DNA from 4 places in the Acetobacter sp. JWB genome. Region 1 is predicted to be linked to each of the others. Evidence: riboswitches for the same ligand, from Rfam matches in the RefSeq annotation. Region 1 holds a riboswitch; each other region holds the start of a gene.
What was found. Region 1 has a riboswitch for cobalamin ahead of DS739_RS11060 (DUF1636 domain-containing protein). Riboswitches for the same ligand answer to the same signal wherever they lie in the genome.

Region 1 (4,976 bases):
ATGTTAGCCCCATGGCCAGAATGGCAGAACCCATAGGTACCAGATCTGCATTATGTAAATTGAGAAGAACGGTTGTTAACCCAAAGCCCATTAAGCCTAATGGGGCTGGGTTGGCTCTTCGGTATGTCACCGGAGGCGAGGTGTCGGAATATGCCATGCCAGATACTTCTTGTTATGAGTGATGACTTAAGCATTAAGTAAATGGCAGAGCAGAAGTTCTCTATAAAAAGAAAATTTAGATAAAATTAAATTCATCATCATGACTTTTATTTTAGGAAACTTTTTTCTTTATTTCATCCCACAGAAGTAGACTCCATAAGTGTAGAAACAGAGGCATTTGCCCCAACCTCATCTACAGAGCGATGGATGGGGCCGTATTTGCCATAAAACCCGGGAATGGCGCGGATAATGCCCGCTGCTTGCACGAGGCAGGAGATGGTTCTATCCCGCATAAGGGAGGCGCCATTCTGATCTGTGGCGGTGGTATGGAGAATTGCAGCAGCCTGCTCCAGAGCATCTGCCGTAGCCAGTGGGGTATGCCGCAATAGGGCAAAGGCTTTTAATGCATTTTCAAGAGTAGCGTGAGCTTGCGCATCAAGTTTGGTATGTTCTGCATTCCAGCGCAGGCGTAAAATTAGCCGACCTAGAGAAAGTGTTGCAAAGGCTGCATCTGTATAGCCCTGTCGGTCTATTCCGGAAGGAATAAAGGAAAGACGCATCATCAGCCGCGTGATTTTTTGAAGTTGGAGACCTTCCCATGCAATCCATTGCACGGGCTTGTTACTGTGGGAAAGAGCAAGTTGTTGCAGGCTGCGTGTAAGGGAAGAAACCAGCCGCGCAGCATCCAACCGATGGTCTGGCGGCAGAATAACCCGGAAAACCAGCACCAGAAGTATGCAGGCTGCTACCATGGTTATCCAGTTATTGGTGAGTGCGAGATCATTATAAATAATAGGGTTGTTAATAGAGAGCAGCATGGTGAAAAACACTGCATATCCAAATGCACCAATGCTGTAGCGCGGGTGAAATTGCAGCCATACACCAGGTAGTAGAAACAGGCAGAGAGTTAGCCATAAAAGCGGGTAGCCATCTATACGAGGCAGAAACAGGGAATGGCATAAAAAACCCATAGGCACAGCCAACATGGTGCCTGTTGCCATCATGGGGCTTGCTTTACCGGCGGAGGGAGCTGTTGAAAGCAGGCTTGATGCGGCAACTACATACAAAATCAGCATAGGGCCTGCGCTCCAGTGGAACACATACCACAGCATGCCAGCCAGAAGTGCAATGAACATGCCGCGCACACCATTGCGCAAGGCTACAGGCCATTCCAGATATTGGCGTGTGTGGAAAGATTCACGATCGCGGCGCAGGCTTGTAAGATCGTATAGGGCAAGATCTATCTGTACCAAAATATCACGCGTATTATCCAATGTGGCCAGCAAACTGGGTGCCGGATTGTTGCGTGAAAGTTGTTCCAGATTTTTCAGGCATTCATGCAGGCAGGCAGAAACCGGGGCGGGGTTTTCCAGCCAGCCGGGTTGTTCTGTAAGGTGCAGAATCTGCTCTAATGTTTCGGCAACATACTGATGCACAGGGCGTGATTGCGCATCTACCAAAGAGAGATTGAGCCAATAAGGATGATAGCTGACAATAAGCCCGGTTAAACGGTTAAGTGCCAAGCGCAGGTTGGAAATACGGGCCTGCATGTCGGGGTCATCTGCTGCGGCAAATTCTATGGCTGGTGTTAATCCTGCCATACCCGCCAGAAGGCGGCTGCGGCTATCATAAAGAGGTTGCGGCAGGCTACGGAATGCTGTGCCTGTGGTTGTAGTATCTGTTATTTCGGAAGGATTGTTTTCTTTTTCCGTATTTTCTTCTGGGTGAGAAGAAATACCTTCCTGTGCATGAAAGTTTTTTGCGTGGAGAATGGTGTCACGAAAGGCGTTGCCCAGTTTTTCCATGACAGCACTGGGTTTACGGGGGCTTGTTACCATAAATACACAAGCCGTTACCACCACGCCGGTTACTACGGCAGAAAGTCGCCCCATTGCAGAAAGAAAAATATTGTCTGGGTCCGCAAAAGCAGGTGCGGCAATAATAACAATTGTATAACCGGTTAATACAGCAGCATAGGCGCGAAAAAAGCGCAGGAATGTGGCGACCATGCAGGCTATTCCGACAAAAACAGAAAGAGCCGCAAAATACAGAACAGGGGACTGTACAAATATAGCCATAATGCCAATGCTGATAACGGCACCAATAACTGTGCCGATAACACGCCATACGCTTTTGGAAACCATAGCCCCTACAGTTGGATTTGCCACAATAAGAACAGTTGTGGCTGCACTGAGGGGAGAGTGAAGCTGGAACATGAACGCCAGAAAAACGGCAATGCCAATGCATAAAAAGACGCGGGCAGAATAGCCTGCGGTAGCCTTAAAGGCATTCCACTGGGCTTCATCAGAAAAAAGGGCAGGTAAGCAGCGGGAGAACACAGCGTTAAAGGAAGATAGTGTGTTACTGCTTTGCTCGGATCTAGCGTTCATGATGTGTTTCCAGCATGCAGGAAAGATCATGAATTAAGCTACGCACTTGGTCTTCCGTGAGGTTCTGGCGGACATTCTGTTCAAGCTGTGCAGAAATAGTGTGAAACAGCACACATCTTTCTTGCCCTGCAGGTGTGAGCACAAGCTTTTTGGCGCGCCGGTCCGGCATATCCTGTTGGCGTGTGATCAGCTTTTGTTTTTCCAGCAAATCCAGAATACGCACCAGTGCAGAACAATCCACGTTCATGGCGGCTGCAAGATCACTTTGCGTGGCTCCATCGGGCATCATCATCAAATAAGCCATCGGGCGCATACTGGCTAATGTCATGCCATGGGGGCGCAAGGCCCTGTCCAGTTGCGTGCGCCAGACTGTGGCTAACCGCATAATACGGAAGGTAAGCGCCATGTCTGAAAAACGCGTTTCATCCAGTGTGGGCAGAACGCGTGGAGAAGTCATGGAATCCTCATTTGTTAGCAAAAGAATATTTGATATATAAAGTATATTCATACGAATATAACATAGCTGTTTTGCGCGTCAATAATGGAAATAAAGCTACAAAGCACAGGAACATTAGCGTGAAGCCTCAATCTTGTTTCGGATGGTAGAGCTTAAAGTTGTGAGGTCATAAAACTGCGGGTTGAAAGCAAAGGCCGCTTATGCGCATTGTGCACCGGCTAATGGTGTCCTTTACGGGATGAAAAGGGAAGAACGGTGCAAGGCCGTCGCTGCCCCCGCAACTGTAAGTTACCCATGGTGTTCCGTAAGGGCTTTCGGGCCTCAACCACTGGTCTGCATGCAGGCTGGGAAGGTAGGGAGCGCCGTTTTATGTTCTGGCCTATAGGCTGGGGTATATGTGGGTACAAGCCAGGAAACCTGCCATTGGTGCCAGTATGCGTAAGCATGTTGGTGGGCCTTAGTTATTATTAAGTTCTGGCGTTGCTGCTGGCGGGGTGCCCGGCAGGCATAGATGTACCATAGGGTATATTTCCTCTGCTTATCTCTGAGGTAGAGGCGCCGGGTGTCTGCACCCCGTCAAGCGGCTGTTCTTTGAGAATGGCGGTTATTTCAGGGATACAGCATGGCCGAAGCTCCCGATTCTTCTCAAAAATCACCTCAGAATCGTCCTGTTTTGCATGTGTGTGTCACGTGTCGGCGCGGTGGGCCTGCTATGGATCAACCGCCGGGTGCCCAGCTATATGCACGTTTACAGGCCTTGGTGCAGGAAGCAGAAGCTACTGGGCAGGAAGCTCCCGTTCTGCTGCGTCAGGTTCAGTGTTTGGCAGCCTGCGATCGCGGATGCACTGCAGCCATTGCTATGCCAGAGCGTTGGACATGGTTATTAGGACATTTGGGGACAGAAAAAGCAGAAGATCTGCTGGCTTATGCCCAACTCTATGCAAAGTCTGCGCGGGGAACAGTCATGCCTTCGCGCCGTCCGGCATCTCTTTCCAATATGGTGTTGGGGCGTGTTCCCGCACAACTTTATGATGAACAGGAGCCTTCATGACAATCGCATCTCGCGTGGCTGTAACCATTATCACTGGTTTTTTAGGGGCAGGTAAAACAACCCTTTTGCGTAATCTGCTTCAGCGTGCTGCAGGGCACCGTATTGCCGTGGTGGTGAACGAATTTGGTTCCCTTGGCATTGATGGGGAAATCCTGCGCGGATGCGGAGTGGAAGGCTGCAAGGAAGATGACATTGTAGAGCTGACCAACGGTTGCTTGTGCTGCACGGTAGCAGATGATTTTCTGCCAACCATGGAAGCTCTGCTAGATCGGGCTGATCCACCGGAACATGTGGTTATTGAAACATCTGGTTTGGCACTGCCTAAACCATTGCTCAAGGCTTTTGGTTGGCCAACAGTGCGTAACCGCATGACAGTTGATGGCGTGATAACGGTAGTAGATGCACCAGCAGTGGCAGCAGGCCGTTTTGCAGATGATCCTGAAGCTATTGCCCAGCAGCGTGCCGCAGATCCTTCCTTGGATCATGACAACCCATTAGCAGAAGTTTTTGAAGATCAGATTAATGCCGCAGATCTTGTGGTGTTAAACAAGACAGATCTGCTGGATGCAGATGCGCTGACACGTGTTGAAGATGAAATCCGCTACACGGCACCACGCCCAGTTCAGATTGTGCGTGCCACAGAAGGCAAGGTGGATCCAGCCATATTGCTTGGGATTGGGGCAGCGGCAGAAGCAGACTTGGCTGCGCGTCCTTCTCATCATGATGCAGAGGATGGCGAACACGAACATGATGACTTTGAAAGTTTTGTCGTGCGCGTGCCTGAGCAGCACAGCGTCGAGCAGTTTTTAACGCTCTTGCAGGATACGGCGCGCCGTTATGATGTACTGCGCATGAAAGGTTTTGCAGCGGTAGCAGGCAAGGCTATGCGTTTGGCTGTGCAGGGGGTGGGGGTGCGTTT
Region 2 (4,976 bases), 640 kb from region 1:
ATGCTCACCGCCGCAGTCAGGGGCGTTCGCCGATCGAGCTTGGCAAGCTCTATTATGGAACTGATGATGAGGCCTGATCACACACAAGATGACGAAGCTTGTTTGTTCGGTGAAGTTCCACCCACTACGACACGTGATAATAAACCACAGCACGAACCAGTTCTGAGATGTGATGAACCGGAGGACAGCATCCCTGATGAGGAAAGTCAGTTCGGGTGTCCGTGTTGTGTAAACCCGTGGTTCCGTTGATCTGGACAAAATACTGTTTGAACGGTGAAACGACCCATACATCATGCCCTTGTCAGAGATATTCTGTCTTATCTCCATGCACCTGAACGTCTGGCCCTTTCAAAGGGCGAACGTCTGACGCGATTTGTGGATTTTCTTTCAGAACATCACAGGATTATTGTTTGCCGAAGGCAGGAATGTCGGAAACGACTGCGTCGGTTCGAGCACATTCTGGACATGGCGTGCCCCACGACCAATAAAGCGCGCGATATTGGAAAACTGATCACGACAGTGGAGGAAATCTGCACACGCCCTTTCACACCAGCCACTCTTCAGGATGCTTTGGGAGTTTCCAGTCGGGAACGTATCAGATGGACGCGTGACGGCAAGCTTCGGCCGATTGGAACGAAAATGATAAAGGATCGAGGGCGTTTCTCGCTGGCTTTATACAGCGCGGAAGACGTGGTGAGACTGCTGATGTCTCCGGAAATTCTGGCATCATGGAGGGCAAGACCTGTGTCCTGCCGTCCATGATAGAAACCCGCAGAGCTACCTAGCCGGCCGAAAGTTCTTTTCGAACAATTTCCGCACCTGCGCCCAGAGCATCCAGTTTTCCACGCGCTACATCACGCGGTAACGGTGCCATACCGCAATTGGTGCAGGGGTAAAGCTTGTCAGCATCAACAAACTGAAGTGCTTTTCGCAGAATATCGGCGACTTTTTCAGGCGTCTCAATGGTTTTGGTGGCCACGTCAATGGCGCCAACCATGACCTTTTTTCCACGAATGAGTTCGATCAGATCCATTGGAACGCGGGAGTTCTGACATTCCAATGAAATCAGATCGATATTGGATTTTTGCAGTTTGGGAAAGATTTCTTCATACTGACGCCACTCTTCCCCAAGAGCATTTTTCCAATCGATATTGGCTTTGATGCCGTAACCATAACAGATATGAACTGCTGTCTCGCACTTCAGCCCTTCAATAGCTTTCTCTAATGTGGCAATGCCCCAGTCATTGACCTCATCAAAGAAAACATTGAAGGCGGGTTCATCGAACTGGATGATGTTGACACCAGCCGCTTCCAGTTCTTTTGCTTCCTGATTGAGAATTTTGGCAAATTCCCAGGCGAGTTTTTCACGGCTTTTGTAGTGGCCATCATAGAGCGTGTCGATCATCGTCATGGGGCCGGGGAGCGCCCATTTGATAGGTTTCTTTGTCAGGGTGCGTAAAAACTTTGCATCCTCGACAAAAACCGGTTTTTCACGCGCTACGGCGCCGACAACGGATGGTACGCTCGCATCGTAGCGGTTGCGAATTTTGACTGTCTGACGGTTCTCGAAATCGACACCACTGAGATGCTCAATAAAGGTCGTGACGAAATGCTGACGCGTCTGCTCGCCGTCACTGACGATATCAATGCCAGCACGGTTCTGATCGTCCAGCGTCAGGCGAAGCGCATCCTGCTTACCTTCGACCAGCTCTTCCCCCTGCAATTTCCAGGGGGACCAGAGTGTCTCAGGCTGTGCGAGCCATGAGGGTTTCGGCAGGCTGCCAGCCGTTGAGGTGGGGAGGAGTGTTTTCATGAGAGGTAACCTTGTATTTCTGATGGATCAGGCGACGTAACCGGCAGACCATTTTTCGAGAATGTCGTGATATGGCTTGATGAAATGCTCGTCCGTATAGTGTCCCTGTGAGATCGCCAGTTGTGTACGTTCCTCCCGATCGTAGACAATGCGGGTGTTGGAATAGTCCTGATGTTTTAGGCTCGGTTGATAACAGTCAGCCGCGGCAGAATTGGCATTGTAAATTTCAGGACGGTAAATTTTCTGAAAAGATTCCATCACGCTTATGGTGCTGATCAGTTCAAGAGCAGAGTAGTCAGACAGCAGATCACCAAAAAAATAGAAGGCCAGTGGCGCAGCACTATTGCGCGGCATGAAATAACGAACTTGCATTCCCATTTTTTTAAAATACTGGTCTGTCAGAGAAAATTCACGCTGTTCATACTCAACGCCGAGAACAGGATGCTGATTTTCCGTTCGATGATAGGTGCGATTGGTCGAGACACTGAGGCAGATAACCGGTAATTTTTTAAAATTCTGCTTGTAAGCAGACGAGTTCATAACGCTTTTAAAGAGATTTCCATGTAGGTCTCCATAATTATGGGGAACACTGAATTTGGCTTTTTCTTTATTGTAAGCCGGTAACAACACGCTGAAGTCGTAATCCCGCACGTACGAGGAAAAACTGTTTCCGGCGAGGCCCTCTATCCGTTTGTCGGCGTTTTTATCAACAATTGTTGTGTAGAGGACTTCGATCAGAGGAAAGCTACCGCTTTTGCCTGCAAAGGCGAGATCCATCTCCACAGAAACGATTTCAAGTTCAAGAGTGTAACGATCTCTGTTGGCATTATCCCAATGCGCCAGATCATTGAACCGGTTGTCTATCATCCGCAGGACATTGCGCAGGTTTTCCTGACGGCTTTTCCCTCTCGCCAGATTGGCAAAATTGGTTGTAAGGCGGGTTCTGTCGGAAGGATGATAGTTTTCATCGAAACGAAGCCGATGGATACTGAATGTCGAATCCTGAATCATTGTTGTTCTGCATTCCTATTTCCACCGCAAACCAGAATGCGGGCACGGGGGCATGGCGTCCCCAAGTTTGTCTTCTGAGTTTTTTAGGCGGTGGTGGTCATCGTCATGGTAGCTTTATGCCTGAACGAACCCGTGAGCAGAAATGATTTGATTTCATCAATACATCAATATTGTTCATGGACTAATGTGGCTGCATTGCCTCAGGAAAAGACGCAGTCAGAAACTGATTGGCGTAATGTTTGTTTTCAGGGCATCAGCTCAATCCGGTCTCGGTCTACATGCGAAAAACTGATATCTGCCTTTCGCAGCTCCAGAATGTTCCAGCTTGCACGTGGGATGCGTTTGGCGGCATGGTGCAGGAGCAAACGCTTCAATGGTCCCGCGCGAGCGGGTTAATAGGGAACTCCGTTATGTTCTGGTCAGACAATCGGCCGGAAGCAAAGTCGGAGGCTGCTCCCGCAACTGTAGGCGGTATGCCGCTGGTTCGTTCACTTTGAACGTGGACCACTGTTCTCATAGGAACGGGAAGGTTGGAACCAGTTGGCCATGATCCGTGAGCCAGGAGACCTGCCATTGCTCAGCCACCAACCGTCGGGCGGGATGACCGAAGGAAGGAGAGAATATATGCCTGTCTGCCTCATGCCTCGGTCACTCCTGATGAATCAGGCGATGGACTCTTTTCAGGTCAGGGGGGCTTACCCCATCATTTCTGGCCGATATACAAATGATGCTTTTGTGCTGCAAACAGCATTAGTTCGTTAGACACTTCAGAGTCAGTCACCGGACAATCATGCATTCTGTCCGATAATTGATAACGGGTACACTTGCTCAGACAAAATGTGAGAGACGACACGATGCTCCATGACGAGGGATTGTATTGTTTCCTTTGCGCTGAGCCAGTTGAAAAGCCGAGGCAATGGAAAACGAACTTCACCAAATTTCAGATCATTCAGCGTGCGTGGTACAGATTGATTTAAGACGTGTCAGAACCAATCCGAACTTTTGGTATCCTGTCGCATGGTCCCGTGAATTGGGACGGGAAAAGGCAATCGATGTCCGGTTTGCAGGACAGCATATCGTCGTCGTGCGCCCCAAAAGCGGCATTCCTTATGCTCTGGATGGCCTGTGCGCCCATCGGCAGGTTCTGCTTGGCAAAGGAAACGTCCATGGTGACCTGATAAGCTGCGTTGCTCATGGTCTGAGATATAACCGGCACGGCCAATGTGTTTCGCCGAATGTTTCAGCCGAAGCGCAATGTCTGCGTCTCAAAAGTTGGGCCTGCCGCGAAAAAGATGGGCTCATTTTTGTTTTCATGGGAGACCAGTCTCTTGCGGCGACGACCGCGCTTCCTGATTTTCCAAGGGTGAGAGACAGGCGCTATCGCACGCGGCGCTTCGGGCAGGTGGTGAACTGTCATTACAGTTTCATGCATGAAAACCTGATGGATATGAATCATCAGGTTTTGCACAGTCGGTTGGTCGGGAAAATGAAGCCTCGGTTCCTCGGAATGGATCACGGAGAGGATTTTGTGGAGGCCCGCTACACCTTTGCACGAACCGGCGGCAAACAGCCTTTGAGCGAGGCGCTGATCTACGGCCAGAGACGCCGTGATGGTCGGGATTTTGCCTACCGGGATGTCATGACCATCAGGACACAATATCCTTACCAGATCCTGCGTATTGAAACGCAAGGGAGTGAGGAACCCGTGATGGAGTTATGGATCTCTTATGTGCCGCAGGATCGTGAGGAGCTGACCAACCGTGTTTTCGGTTTGTTGTCGATCAAACGACTGAAAGTGCCTTTTTTACTGGATATTGCCTGGCCAATACTGGTCGCATTCACGGAGCGCGTCTTCTTTGAAGATCGCGAGATTGTCGAGCTGGAACAGGCTGCATGGAAAGACCTCGGTGGAGATCACAATCGGGAAGTCTTCCCGGTTATCAATCAACTTCGTGATCTGCTCAGGCGATGTGGTCAGGCGCCAGAGAGTGTAGAAAAGGCGGCCCCATGAGATTGCCTTTTATCGCGCCACCTTCCCATGCTTTTCATCCTTTGCTGGAAAAGATCATTCTTCTGGCGCCTGATCGAACCTGTATAATTTCCTTGCTGGGAACAGATGCTGCTTTACCTGAAGAAGAACAATTGCAGCAGA
Region 3 (4,976 bases), 270 kb from region 1:
ATAACGCGTGGGATAAAACCCACGAAGGAACCGAAAAAACTTGGGACAAGACCAAGGAAGGTTCTCATAAAGTTTGGAACAAGACGAGCGAAGGTACGGACAAGGTTTGGGACAAAACCAAGGATGGTTCTCGCAAAGCTTGGGACAAAACAAGTGAAGGGACAGAGCGCGTTTGGAACAAAACCAAGGAAGGCACAGAGAACGCTGCGCACGATGTTGGCCGGTGGGGCCAGAAGACGTTCTCTGACGATAAAAAATAACGCTGCATAACGGCACAAAAAAGCCCGCGCTACCTTTGATGGTAGGCGGGCTTTTTTGTTATTTTTGATGGAAACAGAAAGGCTTAATGTTTGATATGTGATGCTTTACGCATTTTTAAATTGAGTAAAGCTTGAAGTAATTTGCGAAAAGATTTTTGTATTTGCAGCCAATATGCACCAAATGCTGTCATTCTGGCCTCCTGTTTTTCTTAGTCATTATTTCTAAGAATAAGCAGGAATGATGGCCTGACTATGACATTACATTTAGGGTGACTCCTTATGAATGCTATAAATTGGTAACAGAACAAAAAAGGCGACCCGGGAAGGGCCGCCTTTTTGTTTGAAATACTGCAACAAAATGCAGATCAGGCTTTTGCGTCTTCCAGTAGAATCTGTTCGATAATATCCAGACCCTCATCAACCAGTTCATCAGATGCGGTCAGCGGTGTCAGAATACGGATTGTTGCGCCCTGCACACCACATGCCAGCAAAATCAGACCTTTTTCACAGGCGCGGGCACACAGTTTGGAACCAAAACCCTTGCGCTGTTCCACACCCGCATGGCGTTCCAGAATATCAAAAGCAACCATTGCGCCCAGCCCACGCGGCATGCTGATAGGCAGCATATCTGTGCGCTTATGCCAGCTTGCAATACGGGCCTTCAGGCGTTCACCCATGTTATTGGCACGGTCAAGCAGCTTTTCTTCCTCAATAATGTCCAGCACGGCCAAACCTGCTGCACAACCCAGAGGGGCACCTGCATATGTGCCGCCCAAACCGCCCGGAGGAACAGAATCCATCAGTTCTGCACGGCCAATCACACCGGAAAGTGGAAAACCACCTGCCAGAGATTTAGCAATGCACACCAGATCTGGTTCTACGCCGGAATGTTCAATTCCAAACAGCTTGCCAGTACGGGCAAAACCACTCTGCACTTCGTCGGCAATCAGTTTGATGCCGTGCTGGTCACAAATAGCGCGAAGCTGCTTGAGCAGTGCTGTAGGGGCAACCCGGAAGCCACCTTCCCCCTGCACGGGCTCAATAATAATAGCAGCTACATTGTTGGGGGAGATATCAGCCGCAAATAGGAAGTGCAGCATTTTCAAGCTGTCTTCCACCGTGATGTCATGATTATCGGGGAAGGGGATGTGGTACACTTCACCCGGTAGCGTGCCAAAAGGTGCTTTGTAAGGCAGTACTTTACCCGTAAGCGCAGAAGCTAACAGTGTGCGGCCATGGAAGCCACCGCAGAACGCAATGACACCGTTACGGCCCGTTGCAGCGCGAGCAATTTTTACGGCGTTTTCTGTTGCTTCTCCACCCGTGGTGAAGAAAATGGTTTTGGCATCGCCAGAAAATGGGGCGCGGGCGTTCAGCTTTTCGGCCAGCTCAATATAGGCTTCGTAAGCAGAAACCTGAAAAGCTGTGTGGGTAAAGCGATCTAGCTGCTTTTTAACAGCATCCATCACTTTTGGGTGGCGGTGGCCAACGTTCAGAACGGCAATGCCGCCTGCAAAATCAACATAGCGTTTGCCTTCCACATCCCATAGTTCAGCATTTTCTGCGCGATCTGCAAAAACGGGGGTGGAGGTGGCAACACCGCGTGGCACAGCATGGGTGCGGCGGTTCAGAAGGTCTTTATTCGTGGCCATTAATACGGGCTCCCGGGAACTATGTTGCGGGCAAAGTTATTTCTGTTCCGTAAAATGTTTCACACAGGAGGGGGAGGAGATTTTTTGTTGCCTCTGTGGTGATAAAAGGTCACCGCTCTTTCAGAGCACATATACCGTTCCGCACAATGCTTAGCTGCCATTAGGGCAGAGAGGGGGTGTTCTGTGTTTCCAGTTCCACCTGTTCCAAAAGCCAGTTTCGGAATGTGATGAGGGATTTTTTCTCCCACGTGGCTGTGGACGCGCGCAGAAGATAAGCCCCCAAAGCCACTTCTCGCAGTGGGGTTTGCGTTGGTTGCACCCGCACCAGATGGCCTGTTTCAAGATCATTCCCCAGCAGGAAAATATTGCCCAAAGCAATTCCTTCTCCCGCGCGGGCAGCAGCCAGTGTGATGTGGGCCTGCCAAAGGCGCGTTGCGGCAGGCAGTTTTGTGCAGGCAACATTCTGCGCATGAAACCAAAGTTTCCATTCGGCTTCATCTTCTTCTTGCAACAAGGGTGCGCGGAGTAAATCTGCTGTTGTGCGAGGCTGTCCTCCCAGTTCTGTCAGGCAGAGGGGGGCAGCTACCGGAAAAACATCAGGCCGGGCAATAATCATGCTGCGTGTGTTGCGGGGTTCTGCTAACGGCGCATCATCTCGCACATAGCCGATATGAGCATGATTATCTGTTTCCACGCCGGTAACATGGAACGCCGTGTTGGCATCTACCGGGCGTAGCATAATTTCTAGTTGAGGATGTGCGCGCCGAAAAGTGGAAAGCCGTGGTAGCAGCCAATGGTAAGCAAAACCATGCGCACAGGTAATGGTAAGGGGCGGCGTATGGTTGCGAATATCTGCCGTAGCTGTGGCCAGTTCTTCTAATAGTGGGGTTATGCGGGAATAATAGGTGTGGCCTGCTAATGTAAGGGTGCCTGTTTCCTTATCCCGCAAAGGGGTGCCCAGAATATTTTCCAGATCTCGAATATGGCGGCTGATGGCTGCGTGATCCACACGCAGCTCTGCTGCGGCGCGTCTAATTCCGCCTGTGCGTGCAAACGCCGTAAAGGCGTTGAGCATGGCAAGAGGTGGAATGCGGTATCGTTGGTCCATAAGCCGCCAGTCAGGGGTAAAGTGTGGAGGAACTGGTGGGTTAAAATGCGGCTGCTGGCAAGAGTTATCCATGCAATTCAGGCAAAGATTGAAATGTGAGGCAAAAATAAGGTAAGGGTTGCGCCATCTTGCAACGGTCCCGCGCAAGCGGGTTTGAAAGGGAATGCCGGAGGTTCTGTATCAGAACCAAGTCGGCAACTGCCCTCGCAACTGTAGGCGGAGAGCATATTACTCCTTGGTCGCTTTAAAGTGGCAGCCACTGATGGTAGCATCGGGAAGGCTGAGTAACGTGCGATGACCCGCAAGTCAGGAGACCTGCCGTTGTTGTCTTGTTTAACCGCCGGGCGAGGGAATCGGAGGTGGATAGTGTACTATGCTTACTCCTCTGCCTTTGGCAGGTTTTTCCGTTAATTCTTCCTGTTGTTTTGCCTTCACGCTGCACGGTGAAGCGTAACAATGCCTATCTTTACAAACAGAACTTGGAAGAAATTTCCGTATTCTCTGCATTGCTTGCTTCTGGCCGGAGGTGTGTTGGGCAACTTGCCTGCCTTAGCGCATGGTGAGGAGACGCAGATTGAGCAGGATCGTCGTCGGTTAGGCAATTCTGGGCCTTTGATTGAACAGATTGACCCGGCCACGGTGCGGGATTCCCAACGCGCATCCGAAGATGCGGCTGCCGAGAAAAAGGGCGATGACACACCCGACATGAGCGACCACCTGCTGGGCAACATGTGGGGCGCGCGAGACTGGATGGCCAAACACGGTATCAGCTTTGACATTCAGGAAATAGATGAGCTGTGGGGCAACGCCACGGGGGGCTCGGCCTCGGGGGCTGATGGCGCCAGTGGATCAGGCACCGGCCCTGCCTATGATGGGGTAACCATGCCTACCCTGACAGTGGATCTGGAAAAGCTGATCGGCCTGAAGGGCGGCACGTTCAATGTCAGCGCCCTTCAGTTGCGTGGACGCTCTATCTCGCAGGATCATCTGGCCAACTTCAACCCCGTCAGCGGGTTTGAGGCCGATCGTTCCACCCGTCTGTTCGAGCTGTGGTACCAACAGTCTTTTCTGGATGGCAAGCTGGACGTCAAGATCGGGCAGCAGGATCTGGATACCGAGTTCCTGATCAGTGATTACGGGGCGTTGTATCTGAACTCCAACTTCGGCTGGCCCATGGCGCCATCGGTCAACCTGTATGCGGGTGGGCCATCCTGGCCGCTCTCTTCCCCCGCCATCCGTATCCGTTACCGTCCAACAGATAAGTTCACCTTCATGTTTGCCGCAGCGGATGATAACCCGCCGGGCAACCGCAACAACTCCTTTGGTATTCAAAACGGGGGCAACAGCGCAGACCCCACCAACCAGAATACCCATGATGAGGATGGCGCCAACTTCAACATGGGCACTGGCGCCCTGCTGATTACCGAACTGCAATATGCCCTCAACCCCCAGCCTGATGACATGTCACATGTCACCAAGGATCCCGGCCTGCCAGGTATCTACAAATTGGGTGGGTATTACGATACCGCCAAGTTCCCTGATTATCGTTACAACAATCAGGGCAAGCCACTGGGGAGTGCGGCTGACACCACGGGCATTCCGCGGTGGGATCGGGGCAACTGGATGGTCTATGGCATTATTGACCAGATGATCTGGCGGCCCTCGCTCCAGTCTCCGCAGTCTGTGGGTGTCTTTGCACGCGCCACGGGTAATGGTGGGGATCGGAACATGATCAGCTTTGCCATTGATGCGGGTATCAACCTCAAGGCTCCGTTCAAGGGGCGTGACAATGATACGGTGGGTCTGGGCTGGGGCATTGGCCGGGCTTCTTCTGGCCAGCGGCGGTATGACCGTAACTCTGGTGCGCCTGTGCAGGGTAATGAAAACCATCTGGAACTCACCTATCAGGCGCAGGTCACGCCTTGGTGGGTCATGCAGCCAGACTTCCAGTATGTC
Region 4 (4,976 bases), 930 kb from region 1:
GAAGGTAGCCTATGGGGCTTTCATACTGGCGGTTCAGCAGGTTATCTGCCCGCGCAAACACTGTTACATAGCGGTTGATTTTATAACTGGCCGCCAGATCTATGGTGAAATATCCGTGATCTTTACCGCATGTGCTGCAATACTGGTACGTATCGGAAATAACAGGCACATCACGCGCGCCGCTGACATACAGAATATTGCCCGAAAGCGAGAGCCCATCCACCGGCTGCCATGTGGTGTTGAAATTGAACTTGTGCTGCGGGCGGCGTTGGAGTTCTTGCCCGGTAGAGGCATCTCGCGCGTGGGTCCATGTATAGTTCAGGTTGAAATCCAGCGTATCCAGCGCTTTCCAATCCAGATACGCTTCCACGCCATACATGCGGGCACGGGCGACGTTATTGTAGGAATAGGTGGAGTAATAATTTTCGTAAGAACTTACGGACTGGATAAGGTTGCGCACGTGGTTTTCATACCATGTGGCCCCAAAATGCAATTTGTCATGCGCCAAGGTTTGTTCTACGCCCACATCATACCCTATCAGGCGCTCGGCCCGCAGGTTGGGGTTCCCCTTTTCTGCATAGCTGGTGGAAATCTGGTTGGCAAAAAGCTGATACAATGAAGGGCCATGAAAGCCACTGCCTGCACTGGCCTTGATAACCGTGCCGCTGTGCGGAATATGAATGGCCGGAGCCACGCGCCACGTCACATAATTGCCGTAGCGGGAATTGGCGTCATACCGGATATTGGCCGCACCATATAAAATCTTGTTCCAGTTACCCTGATACTGCCCATACCCTGCCGTGGTATCCATGCCCGCACTGGTGCTGAACGGCGTGGAAGATGGCGCGCTATTTCCTTGGTTGGAATTAAACGTGTCATGAAAATGCTCTGCCCCCACAAGCAGAGATCCGTATTTATCCAGATTGACGGTGCCGTGCCAGTCTATCTTGATACGGCTGGTGCGGTAATATGTGGGATCATACTGCAAGGCATCGCCTTCCAGCGTGGTGCCGGTTTCTGTCCAGCTTCTGCGGCCTGTCATATACCCCAGACCAATGACCTGATCGAACCTGCCACCAAATGAGGACAAATGCGCCGTGCCCCGCACAATGGCCTGATTTTGCGTGGTATGTTCACGCTCGCTGCTGACATCACCGTAATATCCCAAGCGGCTGTAATATTCATCTTCCATATTATAGCTGCTGTAGGTGTGCAGATTGCTCTGGATCAGCCGGGCCGTTAGCCCCAGATCAAAATTATGCGTCACATCATAGCCAAGGCGAATATTGGCGGAGCGGTTATCGTTTCTATCCCCCCGGTGGCGCTGCTCCTTATCTGCGCCAAAATAGCGCCCGATATAACGCGGGATTTCATGAAAGCCATCCTGCCGGTAATGAGAAAGCTCTACATTGTAATGGAACTTTCCCTTACTGCCGCGCGCGCCCATAACCTGATTAAACGTGCCGTAAGATCCACCTTCTACCCGCACAAAAGGGGTGAACCTGCCCTGCCCTTGCGCGGTGGTTATATCAATCACCCCGGCCATGGCATCCGCCCCGTACAGGCCACTTTGCGGCCCGCGCAAAATTTCTATGCGGCCCATGCCATCGGTTACAAACTGCGCGGCATCAAACGCACCAGAAGTGGAGCTGCCATCGTTAATATCCATGCCATCCAGCCGCACTTTTACCTCGTTGGCATTGTTGCCACGCATAAAAATAGAGGTGGTGCCCCCAAAACCGCCCGAACGCACCACATTCAGCCCCGGTTGGCGGGCCAGAATATCTGTTAACGTGCGGCGCTGCTGGGTGAGTATCTGCTTTTCTGTCACGATCGTCATGGCCGTGCCAATTTCATCTGCCCGCATGGGCCGCCGTGCGGCACTAACCGTAATGTAATCCGGGTACGCCTGTGCGCTGCGCGCTTGCACAGCTTGCGTGCCCTCCACCCCGGCCAAAACAGGCGCATTTTGTGGCGCCGGAACGGTGGTAGCTGGTGTTGCTGCCGCCTTGGTGGCAACAGTATTTTTGCCCGTTGATGTGGCGGGGGTTGGGGCATCTGCCGCCCAAACGGCGGTGGTTTCTACCAGCAGCAAAGATGAGCCGGTAAGCAAAAGGGTTTTAAGGCGCATGGCTTTAGGCAATCTCGCGGTTTAACAGCGTTGCCACGAGACCTGGCCCGGCTTTTTCCACCACAGGGGCACAAACCACCCCATAGGCTGACCGCTAGCCCAACCTGCCAGCACACCCCGGCTGACATGCCCCGTCTGCAACTGTGTGCTGATGGCAGGTCTCCTGGCTTGCGGTTTTTTCGGTTGTGGCACCCCTTCCCGGAAAGGTTTGTTCCAGTGGGCCAGCGCGTAAGGCGCTGTGCGTGCACATCCATGCCGCTTACAGTTGCGGGGACAGCCCGGGAATATCGCAAAACCATTGCAGGCAACGGCGCGGGCACCCGGTTCCCTTTTCATTCCCCTAAGGGGAAACCATCATGCGGTGTGGTTTACAGGCTGGAGGTGGCTTGTCAACAAAAGCACGCCACGTTTGGCAGGCGGGCTTTAGGCCTCCCGCGGGAGGCGCTGAGACTGCGAGCGGATCACCTGCTCCTCATAATCCAGTTCCTGCTGGAGCTTCCATTCTGTTTGGTCATTGATCTCTCTGCGCGATGTCATATCTCGCATGGCCTGCCGTTCTGCCCGCAGCAATTGCAGGCGCAGGGCCAGATCCATACGCGCATGGCGCAATGCCCGGTTACGATCCAGCGGCGTAATGCGCGGCGTTTCATCCTCCTCTTCCAACCGGCTGTGATACAGTTGGTAGAGGCGGTCTATCACCTCCTGACGCAGGGCTTCATCTGCGGCACCTTGCCCCTCCGGCTTAGCCAGTGCTGTGCCCTTTGGGTTGGGCGCAGGCGGCTGCGTGCGCGCTTTTGTAAGCACTGCAAGGGCTGCGCGTATCAGTTTTTGGCGGGCCATGTTTTCTTCCTGCGCATTCTTATCCACCGTTTCGTGCGGTAAAAAACGCAGGCACAGAGGAATGAACACACTGGCCGCCAGCAGGGAAAGCACAATTACACCTGTAGCCGCCACCACCACGGCATCGCGCATGGGAAAGGCATCTGTGCCATCCGCTCCTTCTGGCAGAGAGAGCACAGCCGCCAGCGTAACGGCCCCGCGCACCCCGGCAAATGTCAGCAACAAGCTGCCTGCAAAGCCCGTGGGTTCAAACGGCAGGCTGCCAATACGCGCCACCACCCAACGGCCAAAAACGGATGTCCATACGCCTGCAAACCGCATGGCCAGCATAATGGCGTATATTTGCACCACAAACAGGCTAACCTGCCACAAAGCCACATCGTATTTATGGCCCAACGCCACGCCATGTTGCAGCAATTCTGGCAACTGCAAGCCCAGAAACAAAAAGATAAGCGCGTTAAAAACGTAGCTGACAATGTTCCATACGGTTGTGGCCTGTAGGCGGGTAAAGGTGGCGGTATCCTCTATCATACCGGAAAGTTTAAGCACCATGCAGCCTGCCACGGCGGCCAGAATGCCCGAACATTCCACCGCTTCCGCCGCTGCGTACATTAAAAATGGCAAGAGCAGCACAAAGATGATTTGGGATTGCGAATCATCATACCCACGACGCACCAGCACGCGGTTAAGCTTAACAGTCAGCCATGCCACCGCAGCGCCCACCAGCAAGCCGCCCAGCGCCACCATTAAAAACGTGCCAAAAGCCTGCCTGTAAGAGAACTCCCCCGTAAGGGCATCGGCCATGGCAAAGCGAAAGCACACAAGGCCGGAGGCATCGTTAAACAGGGCCTCACCAGATAAAATCTGCAACAACCGATTGGGAACTTTGCGCCCTTCAATAAGGCTGGAAACAGCTACCGTATCTGTGGGGGAAAGCGCTGCCGCCAGCGTAAAACAGATGGGCAAGCCCAGTTCTGGCACAATCCAATGAATAGCATAGCCACATACCAGCGTGCTGATAACCACAAGCCCAAAGGCCAAAAAGAGAATGGGGCCGCGCAGTTCTGAAAACTCACGCAATGGCATGCGGAATGAATCTGCAAACAGCAAAGGCGGCAGAAATACAAACATGAACATATCTGGCTGCAAGCTGACATGCATGCCCGCCAACGCCGCAAACACACCCAGAATGATAAGAACAACCGGCTGCGGAACCTTCTGTTTAAACAGGGCAACAAGCAGGCTGCTAACTGCCGCCAGCAAAAGCAGCAACAGAATGTTTTCTATGGTTAACATGGCTTGCGCTCTTTGGGCGTGTTTAGGCGTTTATGCAACGGGCATTCTGCACATACACGCCACCTTTACGGAGCGGCGGAAACAGGGCGTAAAACCTGCTGGCGCACCAGTTCCTCCAGCCATGCGGCAAACACCTGCACCCGCATGGAAAGATGCCGCCGGTGTGGATAAAGCAACGCCATAGGCAAAGGGGCCGCGCACCATTTGGGCAGCACTTTTACCAACTGGCCGGTATGCAGGTAAGAGCGCACATCGTACGCGGGTATTTGAATCATCCCCAACCCAGCCAGCGCACAGGCTATAAGGGCTTCTGCACTGTTTACTGTTACACGGCCCGGTATATCCAGCGTGTGGGTTAGGCCGTTTTCTTCCCACTCCCATTGTTCCACGCGGCCATTCTGGGGGGAGGCATAATTTACGGCCTCGTGCCCATGCAGCAGGTCTGCCGGGCATTGGGGTACGCCATGCTGATGCAGATATGCCGGGCTGGCCACGTTTATCAGCTTTAACTCCCCCATACGGCGGGCAATCAGGCCGGAATCCTGCAAAGGGCCCACGCGCAGCACACAATCCAACCCTTCTTCCACCAGATTAACGGCCTTGTCCGTTACCCCCAGTTCCACCGAAAGGCCGGGATATGTTGCCAGAAAATCGGGCAATGCCGGAGCCACTATCAGCCGCCCAATGCGGCCGGGCATGTTAACGCGCA

Region 2: linked by a shared signal. The riboswitch ahead of DS739_RS08045 (Rieske 2Fe-2S domain-containing protein) and the one ahead of DS739_RS11060 (DUF1636 domain-containing protein) in region 1 are both predicted to bind cobalamin.
Region 3: linked by a shared signal. The riboswitch ahead of DS739_RS12315 (carbohydrate porin) and the one ahead of DS739_RS11060 (DUF1636 domain-containing protein) in region 1 are both predicted to bind cobalamin.
Region 4: linked by a shared signal. The riboswitch ahead of DS739_RS02265 (TonB-dependent siderophore receptor) and the one ahead of DS739_RS11060 (DUF1636 domain-containing protein) in region 1 are both predicted to bind cobalamin.

What each region holds. Positions count from the first base shown of each region.
Region 1 covers NZ_CP030871.1:2,338,283-2,343,258, reverse strand. The annotation lists gene DS739_RS11075 (acetate uptake transporter) at 1-157, opposite strand, end outside; gene DS739_RS11070 (FUSC family protein) at 294-2,549, opposite strand; gene DS739_RS11065 (MarR family winged helix-turn-helix transcriptional regulator) at 2,539-3,057, opposite strand; cobalamin riboswitch at 3,212-3,446, shown strand; gene DS739_RS11060 (DUF1636 domain-containing protein) at 3,629-4,057, shown strand; gene cobW (cobalamin biosynthesis protein CobW) at 4,054-4,976, shown strand, end outside.
Region 2 covers NZ_CP030871.1:1,696,403-1,701,378, reverse strand. The annotation lists partial or broken gene DS739_RS14645 (epoxyqueuosine reductase QueH) at 1-77, shown strand, start outside; gene DS739_RS14170 (hypothetical protein) at 274-762, shown strand; gene DS739_RS08055 (methionine synthase) at 782-1,813, opposite strand; gene DS739_RS08050 (DUF1852 domain-containing protein) at 1,841-2,824, opposite strand; gene DS739_RS14575 (hypothetical protein) at 3,070-3,198, opposite strand; cobalamin riboswitch at 3,182-3,414, shown strand; gene DS739_RS08045 (Rieske 2Fe-2S domain-containing protein) at 3,741-4,835, shown strand; gene DS739_RS08040 (hypothetical protein) at 4,832-4,976, shown strand, end outside.
Region 3 covers NZ_CP030871.1:2,605,173-2,610,148, reverse strand. The annotation lists gene DS739_RS12330 (endoglucanase) at 1-260, shown strand, start outside; gene gabT (4-aminobutyrate--2-oxoglutarate transaminase) at 626-1,912, opposite strand; gene DS739_RS12320 (LysR substrate-binding domain-containing protein) at 2,073-3,020, opposite strand; cobalamin riboswitch at 3,138-3,358, shown strand; gene DS739_RS12315 (carbohydrate porin) at 3,477-4,976, shown strand, end outside.
Region 4 covers NZ_CP030871.1:477,482-482,457, reverse strand. The annotation lists gene DS739_RS02265 (TonB-dependent siderophore receptor) at 1-2,131, opposite strand, end outside; cobalamin riboswitch at 2,267-2,502, opposite strand; gene DS739_RS02260 (Na+/H+ antiporter) at 2,555-4,267, opposite strand; gene DS739_RS02255 (LysR family transcriptional regulator) at 4,333-4,976, opposite strand, start outside.